Linked DNA regions of Alkalihalobacterium alkalinitrilicum. The protein of the gene in region 1 binds, or shares a complex with, the protein of each later gene. Links are inferred from orthologs where the notes say so. Each region holds a gene or a part of one and is shown in the gene's direction. Other genes may lie near its edges.

Region 1 (3,956 bases):
GATGGAAGAGATCCAAGAGGAATTGTTCGGGCAGACATCGTATTGATTGGGGTGTCACGCACTTCGAAAACGCCTCTTTCACAGTATTTAGCACATAAGCGTTTCAAAGTAGCTAATGTTCCGCTCGTTCCTGAAGTAGAGCCACCTGAAGAACTATTTAAGGTGACTCCAAAAAAATGTATCGGTCTTATTATTAATGCTGAGAAGTTAAATGATATAAGAACAGAACGTTTAAAAGCTTTAGGATTAAAAGCAGAAGCTAACTACGCAAATATAGAAAGAATAAAACAAGAACTTGAGTATGCTGAAAAAATTATGAATCGAATTGGGTGTACGGTTATTGATGTATCGAGCAAAGCTGTAGAGGAAACAGCAAACCTTATTTCGAATATGTTTCAAGGCAAGTAGAGGCTGACTATTCAGCCTCTATTCTTTTGTCTAGCGCATGGATTTTACCTCTTGAGGTCAAATGTTCTGACAGAACCAAAAAACAAAAAAGCAGACTTTCGCGAGCAAGAACAACTGCTAGTCATGGCTACCCACAAGCCTTTCGCTTTTCGATTGTCTAGCTGCAGAGTTCAGGTCTAATGGACTTCGCTCTCCTCTTTACTGTAAGGCAAATTGAGGTGAATCAAATTGTTGCGAAAACAGCATTTTGCAACTGAAAGGAATAAGCAGCTCCAGTCCATGCGGCACTAAACGGCGGCTTCGGTCTATCAACCGATATCAAAAAACGGCACATCTATTGCTAGCCTTCCAGCGCTTGTCCCTGATAAGCTGGCGCCTTCCACTTTTCTTACAGGAAAATTTTTTAAGCATGATAGTAGTCAAATTAACAAATAATTATTATAATGAAAATTTGTGATAAAAAAACATCTAGATTTAGCATAAAACAAAAAAAGAACAAATAAATTGAAAAAGTCAAGACTTTTTCTGTGTTTTTTGGTAATGATAGTTATTGACGAGGATTTGTCGACATATTTCATTTCTGAAGAACACTTTTAAGAAGGATTTTGTTAGGAGATGTAGAAATAGAGACCATGTTAACGAAATCATATGTATATGTTGATGCTGATTCTTGTCCAGTCAAGGACGAAATAATAGCAGAATTTAATGTAGAGGTCATTTTTGTTTCCTCATATTCTCATCAGCTCAGTATGAACAAGCTAAAGTTGTGTTGGTAGATCCAGACAAAGAGGCTGCAGATTTGTTTATTATGAACAATGCGAAGGAAAATGATGTTGTCGTTACACAAGATCATGCCCTTGCTTCCATTCTGGTAGGACGGAAGTTGTCTGTATTATCACCACGAGGAAAAATTTTTACAGAAGATGAAATGATCACGATCCTTCAATTAAGGCATTGGTCTCAAAAACAAAGGAGGGCTGGAAATAAGACAAAAGGGCCTAAAGCATTTACAGCAACGGATCGCAAACATTTTTGTACCAATTTAAGAAAAATATTTCTACAGAAGAAGGAATTTGCCGAAAAAGGTCGAAAATATAGTAACCAGAATGGTAATCCTAATCAGATAGAAGATTGGTGATGAAAGATGGTTAACCGCATCCCAGAAGAAAAAGTTGAGGAAGTTCGTAAGTCGGCAGATATTGTAGAAGTGATTAACGAATATGTACAGTTAAAAAAACAAGGAAGAAATTACATTGGTCTTTGTCCATTTCACGGTGAAAAGACACCTTCTTTTTCAGTTTCACCAGATAAACAACTTTATCATTGTTTCGGCTGTGGAGCTGGCGGTAATGTTTTTTCTTTTCTTATGGAATTAGAAGGCCTTAGTTTTGTTGAGGCAGTTGTAAGGCTAGGGGAACGGTCAAATATTGAACTTCCTAGTATTAGTTCCAATAAAGCAAAATCGAATGATCAGTCTGTTATAGAAGCCGCACATGAACTTGCAATGAAATTTTACCATCACATTCTCCTTAAAACTGATATGGGGGCTACAGGGTTAAATTATGTGGAGCAAAGAGGATTTACACAAGAAATGCTCGAAACTTTTCAAATTGGCTTTGCCCCAAATCATTGGGATAGTTTAACAAACCTGTTAGAAAAGAGAGGATACAACCTAAAGTCCCTTGAAAAAGCAGGATTATTATCGGTCCGTGAGTTTGACGGTAAATTATTTGATCGTTTCCGTAATCGTGTGATGTTTCCAATTTGGGACGGACAAGGAAATGTAATCGCTTTTGGTGGACGGATTATTGATGATGGAAAGCCCAAATATTTAAACAGTCCAGAAACGGTTCTCTTTAATAAAAGTCGTACGCTTTATGGGATCCATTTAGCTCGCCCGAACATTAGAAAGTTAAATCAAGCAGTACTTTTTGAAGGATATATTGATGTGATATCCGCATGGGGAGCTGGAATTTCAAACGGCATTGCAACCTTAGGCACAGCACTTACCGAGGAACAGGCAAAAGTTATTCGAAGGAATGCCGAAACTGTTATCTTATGTTATGACTCTGATGAAGCGGGGATACAGGCTTCATCAAGAGCTGCTTCGATGCTCGTTCAAGTGGGGTGTTATGTTAAAGTAGCATTGTTACCAGGAGGGCAAGACCCAGATGATTACATTCGGCTTAATGGTGGGGAGCAATTTAAGCGAGAAATTATCAATGGTAGTCTTACACTGATGTCTTTCAAAATGCAATATTTAAAACGAGGGAAAAACCTCCTCGATGAAGGAGAAAGGATGAGGTATATCGAAGAAGTACTTAATGAAATATCTGATCTTCCTCGTGCAGTTGAAAGAGATCATTACTTGAGACAAATCGCTAATGAATTTTCTTTATCATTGGAGGCACTAAAGCAAGAACAGCATCGAATTTTTCGAGAAAAACGAAATAAGGGAGGGCAACAACAAAATGTTCGATCCTTGGTCGAAATAAAAAAACATCGAGGGTTTGAGCAGAAAAAGTTACTTCCCGCTTATCACAATGCTGAAAGAATTCTTTTAGCACATATGATGAAAAATGCAGAAACAGCTGCTACCATCCAAGAAAAAATTGGTGGAGCTTTTAACATAGATGAATATCACGCAATTGTTGCGCATCTCTTTGCTTATTATGGTGAAGGATTTGAACCTAATCCAAGTCTTTTTATTGAAAGACTTGATGACGAGAAGTTAAGAAGGCTAGCTGCTGAAATTGCGATGCTTGAGATTAGTGATGATTTATCTGATCAAGAATTATCGGATTACATTAATAAGATTGAAACCTATCCAAAATGGGTAGAAATAGAACAAAAAGAAAAAGAGAAAAAAGAAGCTGAAAAACAAAAAGATGTATTAATGGCAGCTCAAATTGCTATGGATATCATCCGAATGAAAAAAGACTTGAAACGATAGCACCTGCTAGAGAGATGAGGATTCATCTGAAGAAAGTTGACGTGTTGTATCAATGGAAGGAGGGGATCGAATGGCTGAGAAACCATTACGCCCACTCGCGGATGGAGATTTGACCATCGATCAAGTAAAGGAACAACTAGTTGAGTTAGGGAAAAAAAGAGGAGTACTAACCTACGCAGAAATTACAGAAAAACTTGCAGTATTTGACCAAGATTCAGACCAAATTGACGAGTTTTTCGAATACTTAGGTGAACAAGGTATTGAAATATTAAATGATAATGATGATGTACCTAATATGCAACAAATGGAGAAAGAAGAAGAATTTGATTTAAACGACTTAAGTGTACCTCCTGGAATTAAGATTAATGATCCAGTTCGTATGTATTTAAAAGAAATTGGTCGAGTTCCACTTCTTTCTGCTGAAGAAGAGATCAATTTAGCAAAAAAAATTGAAGACGGTGACGAAGAAGCAAAGCGGCGATTAGCGGAAGCCAACCTACGTCTCGTTGTTAGTATTGCTAAGCGGTATGTTGGTCGTGGAATGTTGTTCCTTGATTTAATCCAAGAAGGAAATATGGGATTAATTAAGGCTGTT
Region 2 (3,102 bases), 1.1 Mb from region 1 along the record:
ATGTATATAATCAAGTATTAATTGCTCAAGCAGCAGACACATTATTGACGATGGATGGAATAGCTGCTTCCTTTGTTATATCTACTCGACAAGATGGTCGTATTGGTATTAGTGCTCGTTCTTTAGGAGAGGTCAATGTCCAGTTAATCATGGAACAATTACGTGGTGGTGGTCATTTGACTAACGCAGCAACACAATTAGATGATATAACATTAGATGAAGCTGAAGAAATGTTAAGAAATGCAATAGACGAATACTTAAAAGGGGGAAGTTAACCATGAAAGTTATTTTTCTAGAAGATGTGAAAGGAAAAGGAAAAAAAGGGGAAGTTAAAAATGTCGCTGAAGGTTATGCGCGTAATTTCCTTTTTCCACAAAATTTAGCGGTTGAAGCTTCAAAAGGAAATGTGAGAAACCTTGAGGCACAAAAGAAAAGTGAAGAGAAAAAGACTGAAGAAGAACTATTAGAAGCAAAAAAATATAAAGAAGAGTTAGAAAGCATAACAGTTGAAATTAAAGCAAAGAGTGGTGAAGGTGGCCGACTATTTGGTGCCATTTCTACAAAACAAATTACTGAAGAGCTAGCAAAGATGAAGAAAAAAGTCGATAAACGTAAAATTATGTTAAACGACCCAATTCGCTCTTTAGGTTTTACAAATGTTCCAATTAAAATCCATCCTCAAGTGATAGCTACTGTGAAAGTTCATGTAATAGAACAATAAAAGTAGTAAAAAAAGATGATATACAAAAATGGTTGATTTTTATAATCAACCATTTTTGTGTTTTATGGTAGAATATATGTCTGAGATAAAAAGAAAAAAATTAATTAAAAGTGACAGCTAACATTAAACCTTAATCTCTATAGATAGAATTTTAATATAACGTGTATAACGTGTGAATTTACGGTGAGGAGGAATTTTAATGAGTGATTTATTTGCTGATCGTACCCCTCCCCAAAACATTGAAGCGGAGCAGGCTGTACTTGGGGCCATCTTTTTAGAGGAGCAAGCTTTAGTGACTGCCTCAGAGCAATTGTTACCAGATGACTTCTATCGGTTATCTCACCAACGAATCTATGAAGTTATGCTTTTTCTAGCAGAAAAAGGAGAGCCTGTTGATTTAATTACGGTTACATCTGAACTTCAAGATCGTAAGTGGTTAGATGATATTGGAGGAGTATCGTATTTAAGTGATTTAGCAAATGCAGTTCCAACTGCAGCTAATATTGAATATTATAGTAAGATTGTTGAAGAGAAGTCACTTCTACGAAGACTAATTCGTGTTGCAACTAATATCGCAGCCGATGGTTATACAAGTGAAGATGAAGTTGATGCAATATTAGACGGTGCTGAAAAAACAATTCTTGATATTGCTCAAAGAAAAAACTCAGGAGCGTTTATACAAATAAAAGATGTTCTAGTTGAAACGTATGACCGTATCGAAACGCTCCAAAACCAAACGGGAGAAATTACGGGTATTCCTACAGGCTTTGCTGAACTCGATAGAATGACAGCTGGCTTTCAACGAAGTGATTTAATTATTGTAGCGGCTCGTCCTTCAGTGGGTAAAACAGCCTTTGCCTTAAATATTGCACAAAACGTTGCAACAAAGACAGATGAAAACATTGCGATATTTAGTCTAGAGATGTCTGCAAGTCAGCTCGTGACGCGTATGCTTTGTGCAGAAGGAAATATCGATGCTCAAAGAATGAGAACAGGCCAACTTGAATCTGAGGATTGGCAAAAGTTAACGATGGCGATGGGTAGCCTTTCTAAGGCTGGAATTTATATTGATGATACTCCAGGTATCAAAGTAAATGATATACGTGCAAAGTGTCGTCGTTTAAAGCAAGAAAAAGGTTTAAGCATTATCTTGATCGACTATTTACAATTAATTCAAGGAAATGGACGTGGTGGGGAAAACCGTCAACAAGAAGTTTCGGAAATCTCACGGACATTGAAAGGAATTGCGAGGGAATTAGACGTAACAGTAATCGCTCTTTCCCAGTTATCCCGTGGAGTAGAATCAAGACAAGATAAACGTCCGATGATGAGTGATATTCGTGAATCCGGAAGTATTGAGCAGGATGCCGATATTGTTGCCTTTTTATATCGTGATGATTATTACGATAAAGAATCAGAGAATAAAAATATTATTGAAATCATTATTGCGAAGCAACGTAATGGTCCTGTAGGTACTGTAGAGTTAGCGTTTGTTAAAGAATACAATAAATTTGTAAATTTAGAACGGCGGTATGATGAACAAGGTATGCCAACAGGAGCCTAATTACTTTCCCACTCTGTATAATGACAGAGTGGCTTTTTTATCCCGCAACAATTGAAATTAATACCCTCACTGATGGAAGTTTCAATTTATTTCAAGAACAATATGGATTGAAACGTCCGAGAAATGAAAGGATTATTACAATGCTTAAAAATTAGTAGCGTTTTTAAGCATTGTAATAATTTACTTAGTCAATAATAAAAAAACAGGTGAAGGAAATGCAATTTACCCAAGAAAGTAAACATTCAACTAAGCCTAGGAGAGGTAACATCAAAAAAGGTGTTGATTAGCACTTTATTACGAACAAATGGTGAAAAATAAATTAATAATGTTCGTGTTTTATTGACTTTAGAGAAGTAAATTGATAAACTAGCTATGGTTTGAGTAAGATCACTAATTTTTACACAATATACATAAAGGTGTAATAGCAATTGTGGAGGTGCACAGATGTCATCAGTAGTAGTTGTTGGGACGCAATGGGGAGACGAAGGAAAGGGTAAAATTACGGATTATCTTTCTGAAAAAGCAGAAGTAGTTGCTCGTTATCAAGGTGGAAACAACGCAGGGCATACAATTGTTTTCAATGGAGAGAAATACAAACTACATTTAATTCCTTCTGGGATCTTTTATAAAGATAAAGTATGTGTGATTGGGAATGGTATGGTTATCGATCCTAAAGCATTAGTAGAAGAGCTAAAGTATTTACATGATCGAAATGTAGATACGAGTAACCTTCGTATTAGTAATAGAGCACATGTGATTTTACCATATCATCTTAAATTAGATATCGTAGAAGAAGAGCGCAAAGGTGCAAATAAGA

Evidence for each region. The genes of interacting proteins can lie anywhere in the genome.
Region 2: the proteins of dnaG (region 1) and dnaB are in contact, whole or in part, in a crystal structure (PDB 2R6A), measured with the Geobacillus stearothermophilus proteins. The link is inferred for Alkalihalobacterium alkalinitrilicum from one-to-one orthologs. Residues at the interface, in WP_049624496.1 of Geobacillus stearothermophilus: Lys456, Leu457, Leu458, Pro459, Ala460, Asn463, Ala464, Leu467, Leu535, Leu536, Ile537, Ala538, Gln544, Glu545, Asp548, Tyr549, His552; in WP_033016901.1 of Geobacillus stearothermophilus: Ser13, Glu15, Ala16, Gln18, Glu91, Leu92, Asp94, Ala95, Val96, Pro97, Thr98, Ala99, Ala100, Asn101, Tyr104, Tyr105, Ile108.

What each region holds. Positions count from the first base shown.
Region 1 is NZ_KV917368.1:2,628,976-2,632,931, reverse strand. What follows is about bases 1,012-3,956. They hold dnaG (DNA primase), read left to right. Parts: upstream 1,012-1,552; coding sequence 1,553-3,361; downstream 3,362-3,956. Other genes in these bases: rpoD (RNA polymerase sigma factor RpoD), read left to right, coding at 3,432-3,956; BK574_RS12625 (DUF188 domain-containing protein), read left to right, coding at 1,178-1,546. Outside these bases: BK574_RS12630 (pyruvate, water dikinase regulatory protein), read left to right, coding at 1-408. UniProt on the Escherichia coli protein: RNA polymerase that catalyzes the synthesis of short RNA molecules used as primers for DNA polymerase during DNA replication.
Region 2 is NZ_KV917368.1:3,771,984-3,775,085, forward strand. The notes cover bases 161-3,102. They hold dnaB (replicative DNA helicase), read left to right. Parts: upstream 161-920; coding sequence 921-2,285; downstream 2,286-3,102. Other genes in these bases: BK574_RS18335 (DHH family phosphoesterase), read left to right, coding at 161-275; rplI (50S ribosomal protein L9), read left to right, coding at 278-721; BK574_RS18350 (adenylosuccinate synthase), read left to right, coding at 2,730-3,102. In the rest of the region: more of BK574_RS18335, read left to right, coding at 1-160. UniProt on the Escherichia coli protein: The main replicative DNA helicase, it participates in initiation and elongation during chromosome replication. Travels ahead of the DNA replisome, separating dsDNA into templates for DNA synthesis.